Regions from separate parts of the Microbispora sp. CA-135349 genome, predicted to be linked through region 2. Evidence: riboswitches for the same ligand, from Rfam matches in the RefSeq annotation. Region 2 holds a riboswitch; each other region holds the start of a gene.
The links. A riboswitch is a leader RNA that binds a small molecule or an ion and turns the genes downstream of it on or off. The one in region 2 is predicted to bind S-adenosylmethionine.
Positions count from the first base shown of each region.

Region 1: it holds a riboswitch for S-adenosylmethionine, as region 2 does, so the genes downstream of both, ACQPZZ_RS28785 (hypothetical protein) here and ACQPZZ_RS38505 (aminotransferase class V-fold PLP-dependent enzyme) in region 2, are expected to answer to the same signal.
Region 3: it holds a riboswitch for S-adenosylmethionine, as region 2 does, so the genes downstream of both, thrC (threonine synthase) here and ACQPZZ_RS38505 (aminotransferase class V-fold PLP-dependent enzyme) in region 2, are expected to answer to the same signal.

Region 1 is NZ_CP192001.1:6,271,322-6,275,822, forward strand. It holds gene ACQPZZ_RS28775 (winged helix DNA-binding domain-containing protein) at 1-958, opposite strand, end outside; gene ACQPZZ_RS28780 (FMN-binding negative transcriptional regulator) at 1,063-1,674, opposite strand; SAM riboswitch class IV at 1,784-1,901, shown strand; gene ACQPZZ_RS28785 (hypothetical protein) at 2,189-2,659, shown strand; gene ACQPZZ_RS28790 (hypothetical protein) at 2,665-3,009, shown strand; gene ACQPZZ_RS28795 (serine/threonine-protein kinase) at 3,065-4,501, shown strand, end outside.
Region 2 is NZ_CP192001.1:8,355,329-8,359,829, reverse strand. It holds gene ACQPZZ_RS38515 (hypothetical protein) at 1-260, shown strand, start outside; gene ACQPZZ_RS38510 (NADH-quinone oxidoreductase subunit D) at 410-1,603, opposite strand; gene ACQPZZ_RS38505 (aminotransferase class V-fold PLP-dependent enzyme) at 1,785-3,089, opposite strand; SAM riboswitch class IV at 3,133-3,248, opposite strand; gene ACQPZZ_RS38500 (pentapeptide repeat-containing protein) at 3,309-3,986, opposite strand; gene ACQPZZ_RS38495 (cytochrome P450) at 4,063-4,501, shown strand, end outside.
Region 3 is NZ_CP192001.1:7,990,473-7,994,973, forward strand. It holds gene ACQPZZ_RS36765 (cold-shock protein) at 50-250, opposite strand; gene ACQPZZ_RS36770 (MoaD/ThiS family protein) at 506-781, opposite strand; gene thrC (threonine synthase) at 827-2,101, opposite strand; SAM riboswitch class I at 2,116-2,255, opposite strand; gene ACQPZZ_RS36780 (RNA polymerase sigma factor) at 2,395-2,946, opposite strand; gene ACQPZZ_RS36785 (alpha,alpha-trehalose-phosphate synthase (UDP-forming)) at 3,050-4,474, shown strand.

The sequences.
Region 1 (4,501 bases), 2.1 Mb from region 2:
CCACGGGTGAGATCCATCCGGCGGTCCGGCTCACCTTGGGCCGCACGGCCTTGGGCAGGAGCGGCTCCAGGTCGCGCGGCGCACCCAGGATGAACTGGTCGAAGCCGGGCAACAGATGCACGTCCTCCGACGCCGGGCAGGCCAGCAGATCGTCCAGAAGCTCCGCCGGCAGCACGGCGGGCACGCCCTCCACCTCGACCCGCGCGAGCTCACGCTCCAGCTCCCCGAACCAGCCGCGCAGGGCGGTCTTCGGCGTGGCACCCCGGAACAGCCACGCGTCGAACATCCGGGGGGTGGCCGGGCCGTGGGCACCGAGGAACGCGCGGAGCACCCGCACGCCCCCTTCCTCCGGTGAAAGCGCCTCTCCCCGGCCGCCCGGCAGCCAGTCGGCGGGCCTGGCGAAGGTGACCCTGCCGTCGCGCGGCGGGCCGTAACACAGCTCGCCGAGGAAGCTGAGCGGTTTGAGCAGCGCGCCCCAGCCGGACGTGAGGGCTTCTCTCACGTGGGCGTCTCCGGTCGTCGCGATGACCGCCTCGACCAGTTCCTCCCGGGTCAGCACGCGGCCGGACAACGCGCGCGGCACGGCGTCCACGACGGCCTCGATCTCCCGGGCGGACACCCCGTGGCCGCGCTGCCAGGACGCCTTCTCCCAGAATCTGAGCGACCCGAGAGCGGCGCGGTACGCGGGAAACTCGTCCGCCGGGAGGAGGTGGAGCGTGCCGCGCATCGTCCAGGTCTTGACCAGCGTGCGGTCACGCCACAGAGCGTCCTCGATCTCCTCAGGGCGCGGGTTCGCGTGCCGTACGGCGACGGCCAGCGCCGCCGACGAGGCGACCTGCGCCTGCACCCCGCACAGCCGCCGGGCGATCGCCACCGCGTCGCCACCGCCAGCGGGCTCGACGAACTGCCGTCTCAGTCTCCAGGCGAGCACCTGCGCCCAGGTCGTCTCAGCAACCACGCCACACTTCTACACGCCGGGTACGACAAGTCGCGCGCGACCGCCGGGATGCGCGTGGGCCGGCGGACGAACCCCGGGAACCCGCGGACGCGACCAGGCGGACGTCAGCCGAGCCGGTGCAGGAGGTGGTCGCGGGCGGCGCGGTCGCCGGGGCCGCCACGCTCCTCGAGGCGCTCCGCGACGTACCGGCGGTGGGCCTCGTCCACGTTCCCGCCATACTTGAACTTGCCGTTGATCTTCTGGATCGTCAGCCGGAGACCGCGGATGCCCGGCAGGCGCCGGTGGTGCTCCGCGGGGTCGGCGAGACCGTGGTCCAGCCGGGCGAGCTGGGCGCGCAGGATGCCGAGCTTCCCGTCGGGGTCGTCGACGATCTCCGCGTGACAGATCAGCTGGACGGCGGCGTAGTAGGTCGTGGGAACGCCGAGCCGGGGGTCCTCGTCCGTGCCGGGCAGCGCCTTCCACGCCCCCTCGACGTACGCCCAGTCGCCGGCCACGGCCATGACCACGGCCGGGTTCTCCTCGACCGCCCCCCAGACCGGGTTCGGCCGGGCGAGGTGCAGCAGGATCGTGGACGCGTCCGCGAGGAGGAACTGCGTCGGCACGACCACCGGCACGTCGCGGTCGCGCCCGGACGCGATGAGGTGGCCGAACTCGTTCGCGCGGACGAACGCCAGCGCCTCCTCGTCGTCGGCGGAGTCCCAGGGATGAATCAGCACACCCTCACTGTACGCACAGGCACCCTGCCTGCCTCCTTGGCCGTGTGTGCAATACACAACATCTTCACAGGATGGACAAGTCCTCAACGATGTGCCAGCATCAGGGCCGGGTCACGAGGCCGATCGCGCCCCTGGACGATCGTCGGCTGGCAACCTCGCACATCCGCGCAAGGTGCCCTCCAGGGAAGACCTGGCCGCTGCCGGCCCGGCAGGGGCAAGCGCGGATCTCCCACCCTCCGGCATGGGATCCCCGAACGACCGAGGAATCGCGTTGCCCGCATGCCGGAACGCCGCAGCCGCGACCCGACGGCGCCCCCGCACGCCCGGACGCCCCGGACGCTCCGGACGCTCCGGGACGCCCCGGGACGCCCCGGGACGCCCCGGGACGCCCCGTGCGGCCCGGGCGCTCGCGGGCCGGTGGCGTGGTCAGACGCGTCCTCACCCGTCCAGTGCAGCCGAACGACGGCCGCGAGGCCTCGCACCCCGGCTTCTCCGAATTCCCCGAGGACGATTCATGCTTGACGACCTGCAGTTCTTCCGCACCGCCAGGGCCCTCCGGGTCTCTCCCTTCCTGATCGACGCCGCGGACCGGATCGACGCCGCCTTCCCCGACGAACTGTGCCGGCAGCTCCTCCCTCTGCTCTCCCGGCTGACGGGAACGGCCGACGACGGCAGGAACGAGGACCGCGTCCTGATGGCGCAGGACTGGCTGGCCCGCACCTGTCTCCCGGTCTGGTTGCGGGCCGCGGAGCTCGGGGATGACGCGTCACGGCTTCGCGGTCTCGCACCCCTTCGCGACGCCGAAGGCCGGGGGCGGATGGTGGAGATCGCCAAGGAGGTGGGCACCCGGGTAGGGCTCGGCGCGCCCTGCAGGGCCGAGGGCTTCCGGCTCTTCAGCCTCGCCGCAGCCGCGGCCGGCCACGCGGAGAGCGGCACGAGCCCGTGGCGGCACGTGGAATCCGCCGACCCGGACTCCGTACGGTGACCCGGGTGGCCCGCAACGCCGCCATGCGGGTGGCGCTGGCGGCGATCAGGCAGGCCGGGACGGGACCGCACCCCGGCGGCGCGAAGCCGGAGCGGCCCGACGGCGCCGCTTCCGGCGGCACCGTTTCCGGCCGCACCGTTTCCGGCGGCACCGTTTCCGGCTGCACCCCGGCCGAGCGGCGGAACGCTGCCGGCCGCGAGGAACGGGACCACGTCATGCGGGCCCGCGCCCGCGCCGCGCTCGAACCGGCCGTCGCGCTCCTGCAGCGCTCCGCGGTGGAGCTGTTCACCCACATGGCCGAGCCGCCCACGCGGAAGTGGCCGTACGAGGGCCGCACCCCCGCGGGCTGACCCGGAGCGCGAGACGGCAGATCATCTGCCTGCCGCGATCTCTAAGATGCACTTCATGTCCGCAGGGAGCGACAGACGAGGCGGCCCTGCCTCCCCCACGCACGTCCGTCATCCGCTGACGGACGCGCTCAGTTTCGTGTGGGCCGTCGTCCCGGCCGTCTCGTTGGGCCTGCTCAGCTGGCTGGTCCTCGGCTTCGCGGCGTACCGGACGAAGAGCCGGGCCACGGCCGTCGTCGCAGGCGGTCACCTGGCCGTGCTCGTGTTCCTCGTCTCGACCGCCGGGGTGCGGAACTTCCCGCAGGACGACTGGCGCAACCAGCTGGCGCTGTGGGTCTGGGTCCTCGGCGTCTGCGCGGGCGGCACCGTGCACGCTTTCGTCATACACAAGCGGGTCTTCCCTCCCCGGGCCCTGCCCGGGGAGGAGGGCCCGGCCGGCGCCACCGCGGGCGACGGGCGTCAGGTCGTGGCCGGGCCCAAGGGGATCGCGGTTCCGCTGAGTTACCTCTGGGCTCTCGTTCCGCTGCTCACGCTCGGGTTCGCCACCTTCCTGGTGGTGGGCTCCGCGGCGGTCCGCCTGCGCAGCCGCGTGCAGGCAGCGGCGGCAGCCGGATACCTCGTGCTGTTCGCGGCCCTCATCATCGTCGGCGACCCGGTCATGTCCCTGCCGGACACGGACTGGCGCGCGCAGCTGTACTACTGGTCCTGGTCGCTGAGCTCGTGGTGGGGCGGCACCTTCCACGCCTTCGTCCTGCGGCAGGCGGTGTTCACGCGACGACCGGCTCCCGTCCGGGGCCCGGTCCCGACTCTTGCGGCCGGCCCGCCCCCACCGCCGGCCCCGCCCCCGGCCGCCCCCGCCCCCTTCATCGGACCGTACCGGCTGGTGCAGCGGCTCGGCGGCGGCGGGCAGGGGGTCGTGCACCTCGGCCTCACGCCCACGGGCGAAAGGGTCGCGATCAAGGTGCTGCACGCTTCCGTCGGAACGGCCGCGGAACATGAGAGCTTCCTGCGCGAGGTCGCGGCGGCGCGGCGCGTCCCGCCGTTCGCCACCGCACCCGTCATCGACGTGGGCGTCGCCGGCGACGCCGCCTACATCGTCAGCGAGTACGTCCCCGGCCCGTCGTTGGAGACGTACGTCCGCCGGGGACGGCCCATGGACGGGGACGGCCTGATCCGTCTGGCGATCGCGACCGCCGCCGCCCTGCGGGGAATCCACGCCATGGGCATCGTCCACAGGGACTTCAAACCCGCCAACATCCTGCTCGGTCCCGACGGCCCACGTGTGATCGACTTCGGTGTGGCCAGGGCCCTCGACCACCTGACGCTGACGGCGGGGGGCGCCAAGGGGACGCCGCCGTACATGTCGCCGGAGCAGGTGTCCGGACAGCGTGCCGGCCCGCCGTCCGACGTGTTCAGCTGGGCCTCCACCATGTATTTCGCGGCGACCGGACGCCTCGCGTTCGACGGCCCGTCCGTCTACGTGATCTCCCATCGC
Region 2 (4,501 bases):
TGGTCAATGTCGATTGCGGCCTGGAGCTTGCCTCCGGCGCGAAGCTTCCTTACTCGGTCTACGCCGAGGTGCCCGCGGGCCGGCGGGAGCTGATGTCCTTCACCAGGGCGTTCACCCTCAAGATCCCGACCACGGTCTCCTTGAAGTGCTCGGTGCGCCGCACGGGCGGGGACAGCGACTTCACGGTGATCCTCGACCGGCAGTACCTGACGGCGACCCGCGTCTCCAGCGTCACCCAGACCGTCTGGCCCGCCAACTGAAGCGCCGGTCAGGTAACCCGGGGCCGGTTTGTGATACCTCTTCCTGATCGCGTCGGCCGGGGTCAGGAAGAGGCCCGTGGTTCATGCGCGACGGCACGATCGCGCTGGTGCGGGGGTGGCCAGGGACGATTGCATGACCGGTGCTCTGGTCACTTGTCGATGTCGCCGACCACGAAGAACATCGAGCCGAGGATCGCGATCATGTCGGCGACCAGGGTGCCCGGCAGCATCTCGCGCAGCACCTGGATGTTGTTGTAGGAGGCGCTGCGCAGCTTGAGCCGCCACGGCGTCTTCTCGCCCCGCGACACGAGGTAGTAGCCGTTCAGGCCGAGCGGGTTCTCCGTCCAGGCGTACGTGTGCCCCTCGGGCGCCTTCAGCACCTTCGGCAGCCGCTGGTTGATCGGCCCCGGCGGCAGGTGCCGCAGGCGCTCGACGCAGGCGTCGGCCAGTTCGAGGGAGACCTTGACCTGTTCGAGCAGCACCTGGAATCGAGCCTGACAGTCCCCGGCCGACCTGGTGACGACCTTCACCGGCAGCTCGCCGTACGCGAGGTAGGGCTCGTCGCGCCGCAGGTCGAAGTCGACGCCCGAGGCCCGCGCGATCGGGCCGCTCACGCCGTACTGCATGATCGTCTCGCGGTCGAGCACCCCGACGCCGCGGGTGCGCGCCAGGAAGATCTCGTTGCCGGCGATCAGCTCCTCGATGTCGGGCAGCCGCCGCCGCACGGCCGCGACGGCGGCGGTGACGCGGTCGAGCCAGCCCAGGGGCAGCTCCTCCTTCAGCCCGCCCACCCGGTTGAACATGTAGTGCATGCGGCCACCGGAGATCTCCTCCATGACGTGCTGCAGGGTCTCCCGCTCGCGGAAGGCGTAGAAGACCGGCGTGATCGCACCGAGCTCCAGGGGATAACTGCCGAGGAACATCAGGTGGCTGAGCACGCGGTTGAGCTCGGCCAGCAGCGTCCTGGCCCACACCGCTCTGGGCGGGGGCTGCATGCCCAGCATGCGCTCGACCGCGAGCACGACACCCAGCTCGTTGGCGAACGCCGACAGCCAGTCGTGCCGGTTGGCGAGCACGATGATCTGCCGGTAGTCGCGCACCTCGAACAGCTTCTCCGCGCCGCGGTGCATGTAGCCGACGATCGGCTCGGCGGCCGTGATGCGCTCGCCGTCGAGGACGAGCCGCAGCCGCAGCACGCCGTGGGTGGACGGATGTTGCGGGCCGATGTTGAGGATCATGTCCTCGGTGGCCAGCTCTCTCGGCTCAACGGCGTCGGCTCCCGCGCCGATCCCCACGATGCGTTCCCGGTGCGTGCCCTCCTGCTCGCTCGTCATGCCGTCCATGCTTTCACGCTCATCACGTGGGAGCGAAGACGGCGAAGGCATCAGACGAACTCGACCACCGTCTCGTGTCGACGGCAGCAGCCTGCTGCTCGGCTGGAGCGCCTGCCCGTCAGCGAGAAGCCCACGGATGCCGCTTGATCGGGGATCTCATGGGCGAGACCCCCGACCTGACTTCACTTCTTCAGGCGGTGGCGATCGCGCGTAGCGCCTCGACGAGACGGTCGACGTGTTCTGTGGTCGTGCCGATGCCGATCGAGGCGCGTACGGCGCTCACCGTGCCGTCCGCGCAGCCGCCGTCCTCCCCGCCGCCGTGCTCTCCGCCGCCGAGGAGGTGGCGGACGAACGGGTGGGCGCAGAACTTGCCGTCCCTGACGCCGACGCCCCACTCGGCCGACAGCGCCTCGGCGACCTCGCGGGCCGTGCGGCCCTCGACGGCGAACGACACGATGCCGACGCGCGGGTGGTCCTGACCCCACAGCGACAGCTCGCGTACGCCGGGGATCGCGGCGAGCCCGGCGCGCAGGCGGGCGAGCAGCCGCTCCTCCTCCCGCACCAGCGCGGCCCAGCCGGTCGCGGTCAGCGCGTCGCAGGCGGCGGCGAGCGCGATCGCGCCGAGCACGTTGGGGGTGCCGGCCTCGTGCCGTGTCTCGGGGTCGTCGCTCCACTCGGTGGTCTCGCCCACGGCCCGTACGGCTCCGCCGCCGCGCAGGTACGGATCGGCCGCGGCGAGCCAGTCGGAGCGGCCCACGAGCACCCCGGCGCCGAACGGGGCGTAGAGCTTGTGGCCGGAGAACGCCACGTAGTCGAGGTCGAGCGCGGCGAGGTTGAGCCCGCGGTGGGGGACGAACTGGGCCGCGTCCACGGCGATCCGCGCACCGTGCCGGTGGGCGATGTGGGCCAGCCCGGCGATCGGCCACAGCTCGCCCGTGACGTTGGAGGCGGCGGTCACGACGAGCAGGGCCGGGCCCTCGATCGCGGCCAGCGCCTCGTCGGCCGCCCGGATCGCCTCGCCGGGGAAGGCGGGCGGCGCGAGCCGTACGGCGTCGGGCCAGGGCAGCAGCGAGGCGTGGTGCTCGGTCTCGAACACGACGACGGTGGTGCCCTCGGGGAGGCTGCGGGCCAGCAGGTTCATGGCGTCGGTCGTGTTGCGCACGAAGACCAGCGCGTCATCGGGGCGGGCGCCGACGAAGGCCCGCACGGTGTGCCTGGCCTGCTCATACCTGGCCGTCGTGAGCTGCGAGGCGTAGCCCGCACCCCGGTGGACGCTGGAGTAGGCCGGCAGCGCCGCCGCGACGGCGGCGTTCACCGGCTCGAGACAGGGCGCGCTCGCCGCGTAGTCGAGGTTCGCGTACGGCACGAGCCTGCCGCCCCTGACGGGCACCTCCAGGTCGGCGCCCACGACTGCGGGCAGGCGCACGGGGGCGACATCGGGCTCGGAGATGCGGTCGACGGGCTGCTGGACGAAGGTGAGTGCGGACAACGCCATGCCTCCTGGGGTCGGGGACCCCGGCCATGGCATCGGAAGGCGGAGCCCGCGCTTGCCCGGCACACCTCGTGCCAGGCCCGGTCCTCACCCGGGGCACCCCGCCGCGAGCGCGAGGGTTGCCGGCCAGCAAGCCGGGGCTTGACGCTGGCACTCATGACCTGGACGGCACTATAACCCGGCACCGCCCCCCGACCGCAAGTGCGGGCGACTCAGGCGAAGTCAGCCGTTGTCGACCGTGACACCGAGGATGTGGGCGAACATCGGCGCGAGTTCCATCAGCTGGACGCCGCTGATGGTCGCGCCGTGCAGCGCGTCGTAACCGTCGGAGATGCCCAGGGACACGGCGCCGCGCAGGTCGACCCGGGACATGCGCGCCTTGTCGAACCGCACCCGTTCCAGCGTGGAGCCGGGAAAGGAGACACCGGTCAGCGTGGCGCCCATGAAGTCCACGTCGCGCAGCGTGCACTCGACGAACGAGACCTCACGGAGCTCGGCCGCGCGGAGGTTGACCGAGTCGAGCTTGCACCGATGGAAGGCCACGTGGTTCATCGCGGCCCCGGGCAGCGCCGTACCGGCCGGGGAACTCATGATGATCTCCGCGTCCGTCCAGGTGGACTCGGTGAGGTCACCGCCCACCCAGCGCACGCCGCTCAGCCAGACGTCGGAGAACCGGGTGCGCCGATAACGGCCGCCGGTGAAGGTGACCGAGGTGAACGCCGATTCGATGAATCGGGCATTGGAAGCGTCGGCGTCCTCGAACTCCTGCCCGTCGAACAGGACCGTGTCGTAGTCGCCGCCCTGGATCACCCTGCCCTCGAAGGGCTCGAGGTGATCGGCGTAGGGGAGTTCGCCGAGTTCGCGGGGTTCCCTGCGATGCTGCTCGCGGCGCTTCGGCATCGCCCCAACCTACGCCATGACGGGCCCGCACGCCCGCACTCCCAAGCGAGGCCTTTAATCCGTATTGTTGTCCATTGTGAAGTTTGATCCCTGGAATCCCGAGTTCGTGGCGTACCCCTATGAGGCCTATCGCGACCTGCGCGACAACGATCCGGTCAGCTTCTTCGAGCCGACGGGCCAGTGGCTGATCGCCCGCCACGCGGATGTGAACGCGCTGCTGCGCGACCGGCGCCTCGGCCGGTCCTACCTGCACGTGGGCACGCACGAGGCGTTCGGCCGGGAGCCGGAGCCGGAGTTCCAGGAGCCGTTCTGGCGGGTGATCCGGGCCGGCATGCTCGACGTGGAGCCCCCGGTGCACACGCGGCTGCGCCGCCTGGTGTCCAAGGCGTTCACGCCCAGGATGGTCGAGTCGCTGCGTCCCCGCGTACGGAAGATCGCGACCGAGCTGGCCGAGGGACTGGTCGAGCGCGGCGGCGGCGACCTGCTGGCGGAGGTGGCCGAGCCGCTGCCCGTCA
Region 3 (4,501 bases), 360 kb from region 2:
CCGGCTCGCGGGGGCCGCGAGCCGGGCCTTTCGATGGTCGTTGACGGGATCAGACGGCCCGAACGGCCTCCGCCTGTGGGCCCTTCTGACCCTGCGTGATGTCGAACTCAACCCGCTGACCCTGCTCGAGGGCCTTGTAGCCGTCCATCATGATTGCCGAGTAATGGACGAACACATCCTTCCCACCGTCTACCGCGATGAAGCCATAGCCCTTGTCCGCGTTAAACCATTTGACGGTGCCCTGCGCCACTTCCGACTCCTCTTGCTGGGCTGGGGACCACACCCAAGAAGCCCCCGGTTTCGTCGATCGTCCTCGACCATACCCGCGTCAAGGCGTAGGACAACAGAGTCAATCCGCAAACTACTACTTGGCGTTCGCTCAAAGCGGCACCGAAGAATATTCACTTTACCGGTGAATAGTTGAGAGCTGCACCTTTTGTCATAGCACCGTATGACTTCTTCACGGTAGAAGTGCACTTCAGGTGCTCAGCCCCGGTGCGGCGGCTCAGCCTCCGGCGACGGCGGGGATGACCGAAATCTGCACCCCGTCCGGAGTGGCGGTGTCGAGGCCGTCAACAAATCGGACGTCCTCTTCCCCGACGTAGACGTTGACAAAACGCCGAATCTTGCCCGTCTCGTCCAGGATGCGCCCGCCGATGCCGGGGTAGTCCGCGTCCAGCTTCTGCAGGACCTCGCGGAGCGTTCCCCCCTCTCCGCTCACCTCCGCGGCTCCGTTGGTGTACGTCCGGAGAATCGTCGGAATCCGTACGGAAACGCTCATTGTTCGCTCGCTTTCGTTGCTGCCGATGGGCCTTGTGAAACGCTTTCAGTTGGCGAATGCCGCACGGAACGCGTCGAGAGAGGGGCGGATGACGGCCGTGGGACGGGCGTGCTCGGCCACCGCGTCGAGCGTCTTGAGCCCGTCGCCGGTGTTCAGCACCACGGTCTCGGCGTCGGGGTCGAGGCGGCCCTCGCGCACGAGCTTGCGCAGCACGCCGACCGTGACGCCGCCCGCCGTCTCGGCGAAGACACCCTCGGTCCTGGCCAGCAGGCGGATCGCCTCCACCACCTCCTGGTCGTTCACGTCCTCCACCGCGCCACCGGTCCGCCGGGCGATGTCGAGCACGTACGGCCCGTCCGCCGGGTTGCCGATCGCCAGGGACTTGGCGATGGTGTCGGGCCGCACCGGCTGCACCACGTCCTGCCCGGCCTTGAAGGCCCGGGAGACCGGCGAGCAGCCCTCGGCCTGGGCGCCGAAGATGCGGTAGGGCCGCTCCTCGACCAGCCCCAGCTTGATCAGCTCACGGAAGCCCTTGTCGATCTTGGTGAGCTGTGAGCCCGAGGCCACCGGGATGACGATCTGGTCGGGCAGCCGCCAGCCGAGCTGTTCGGCGATCTCGTACGCCAGCGTCTTGGAGCCCTCGGCGTAGTAAGGCCGGAGGTTGACGTTGACGAAGCCCCACTTCTCGCCCAGCTCGTCACCGATGAGCTCGGAGCAGAAGCGGTTCACCTCGTCGTAGGTGCCTTCGAGGGCGACCAGGCGGCCGCCGTACACCGCGGCCATGGTGACCTTGGCCGGCTCCAGGTCGGCGGGGATGAACACGCAGGAGTCCAGCCCGGCCCGGGCGGCCGCCGCGCCCACCGCGCCGGCGAGGTTGCCGGTGGAGGAGCACGACAGGGTGTGGAAGCCGAAGTTGCGCGCGGCCTCCAGCGCGATCGAGACGACCCGGTCCTTGAAGGAGTGCGTGGGGTTGCCGGAGTCGTCCTTGACGTGCAGCGACCGCAGCCCGAGCTCGGCCGCCAGCCTGTCGGCCTTCACGAGCTTGGTCCAGCCGGGCTGGAGGTTGGGCTTGACCGCCACGTCGGCGGGGACGGGGAGCAGGGAGCGGTACCGCCAGATGTTCGCCGGGCCGGACTCGATGTCCTCCCGGCGGATCTCGCCGAACTCGTACGCCACCTCAAGTGGACCGAAACACTCCGTACAGGCGAAGATCGGGCCGAGGTCATAGAGAGCGCCACACTCGCGGCACGAAAGACCGGTGGCGGGGCCGAACTCGACGGGGTTAGCGGCAGTGTTAGCGGCAGTGCTGGTGTGCGCCATGAAGCGAGGCCTTTCCCTCATCTTCGCTCGCGACCACCCTGGCCGCGAGCCGGAATTGGCACCTGTCCCGGCCGGGCCTCGTGGGCACGAGTACGACACCGGGGAGGTTGCCGGGGCTTCGCAGGGCCGGTCCCTCCACCCCTCTGGATGAGCATGTTCAGTTGTGGGACCTTCGCGAGAAGGTCCGTGAAGTGCCGCACCGTGCGGGCGAATCGCGCCGATCGCGGCACTAGCACTGTACCCCGGCGTCCCCTGTGTCCGTTCCGTCGTCTCAAATCATGAGACGATTTGTATCAGCCGTACGCCTCGCCAAGAGCGGTCTGCACGTACTTGCGTGCCTGGTGGATACGGGACTTGACCGTCCCGAGGGGGATCTTCAGCTGGTCGGCGACCTCCGCGTAGTCGAGCTGGCAGATGTCGCGCAGCACGAGCGCCTGAGCGAGGTCGGGCCGCTCGGCCTCAAGCGCCTCCATCGCGTCGAGCAGGTCGAGCCGCGACCCGGCGATGACGCTCACCCGCCGGGGATCGGGCCGCTGCTCGGGCAGCTCCTCCGCCTGCTCCGACGAGCGCCGCTTGAGCGTGCGGTAGGTGGTCCTCGCGCAGTTCACGGTCACGATGTGCAGCCAGGTACTGAACTTGGCCCGCCCCTCGAACCTCGCGATGTTGCGCGCCACGGCGAGCAGCGTGTCCTGCGCGGCCTCCTCGGCGTCCTGCCGATACGGTAGAAGCCGCTCACAGTGCCGCAACACGTCGGGCTCGATGCGCCGCAGCAGTTCACCGAGCGCGCGATGGTCCCCCTGGGCAGCCGATCGGGCCAGGTCCTCGGTCGTGTCGTCCAGTGCCATGCCGTATTCAGCCCTCCCGCGATCGGTTGACATCCTATTGACGGAGGTCGGCTTTTATTAATCTTCCGGCATGCGCGCCCGCTCTGATCGAGGGAACCCCAAGATGAGCAGCACCGTTCTGATCGCGTCCAACCGGGGCCCGGTGTCCTTCACGCTGTCGGACGACGGCGGCCTGACCATGCGCAGGGGCGGGGGCGGGCTCGTCTCCGGCCTGTCCGAGGTGGTCAGGGACACCGACGTCCTGTGGGTCTGCGCGGCGCTGTCGGACGGCGACCGGGGCGCGGTGCGCCAGGCGCCCGGCGGGCGGCTCGACCGGGCCTTCGAGACGGGGCCGATCCGCATGCTGGACATTCCGCCCGCGGTCTTCCACCGGGCCTACAACGCCGTGGCCAACTCGACCCTCTGGTTCGTCAACCACCTGCTTTACAACACGCCCTTCGCCCCCGAGTTCGGCACGCGCTTCCGCCGGGAGTGGGAGTCGTACCGCACGTACAACGGCGCCTTCGCGCTGGCCCTGGCCGAGGAGGCGGCGCACCGCGCGCGCGTCATGGTGCAGGACTACCACCTGACGCTGACCCCGGCGATGCTCCGTGTGGAGCGGCCCGACCTGCGCATCGCCCACTTCTCGCACACGCCCTGGGCCCCGCCCGAGTACTTCGCGCTGCTGCCCGGGGACGTCATGGCGGAAGTGTTGACCGGCATCCTCGGCGCCGATCACGCCGGGTTCCTCACCGCGCGCTGGGCCCGTGCCTTCATGGACTGCTGTGAGACGCTGCTCGGGGCCCGGGTGGACCGCGACGCCCGTACGGTGACGTTCGACGGGCGCACCACCCGGATCGGCGTCCACGCGCTCGGGGTGAACGGCGAGACGCTGCGGGCGCGGGCGGCCGAGCCGGACGTCGAGTCGCACATGACCGCGATCAGGGACCATGTCGGCGACCGCAAGCTGATCGTGCGCATCGACCGCACCGAGCTGTCCAAGAACATCGTGCGCGGCCTGCGGGCCTACCAGGAGTTCCTCGCCGCCCACCCCGAGTGGCACGGCCGGGTCGTCCATCTCGCGTTCGCCTACCCCTCACGGCACGATCTGCCGGAGTACCGCGAGTACACGGCGGCCGTGCAGCGCTGCGCGAAGGAGATCGAGGACGAGTACGCCACCGAGGACTGGGATCCGCTGATCCTCAACGTGAACGACGACTACCCGCGCTCACTTGCCGCCTATCGGCTCGCCGACGTGCTGCTCGTCAACCCGATCAGGGACGGCATGAACCTGGTGGCCAAGGAGGGCCCGATCCTGTCGCCCCGGTGCGCGCTGGTGCTGTCGCGGGAGGCGGGCGCGGCGGCCGAGCTGGGGGCCGACTCGTTGCTGGTCAACCCCTACGACGTGTCCGGCACGGCGGCGGCACTGCACGAGGCGCTGACGCTGCCGGAGCAGGAGCGGCTCACCCGCGGGCTGCGGCTGCGGGAGGCCGCGACCGCCCTGCCGCCCCAGCGTTGGTTCGAGGACCAGCTCGCCGCGCTGCGCTGAGCTCTGCTCCCGCGCCGCGCCGAACGC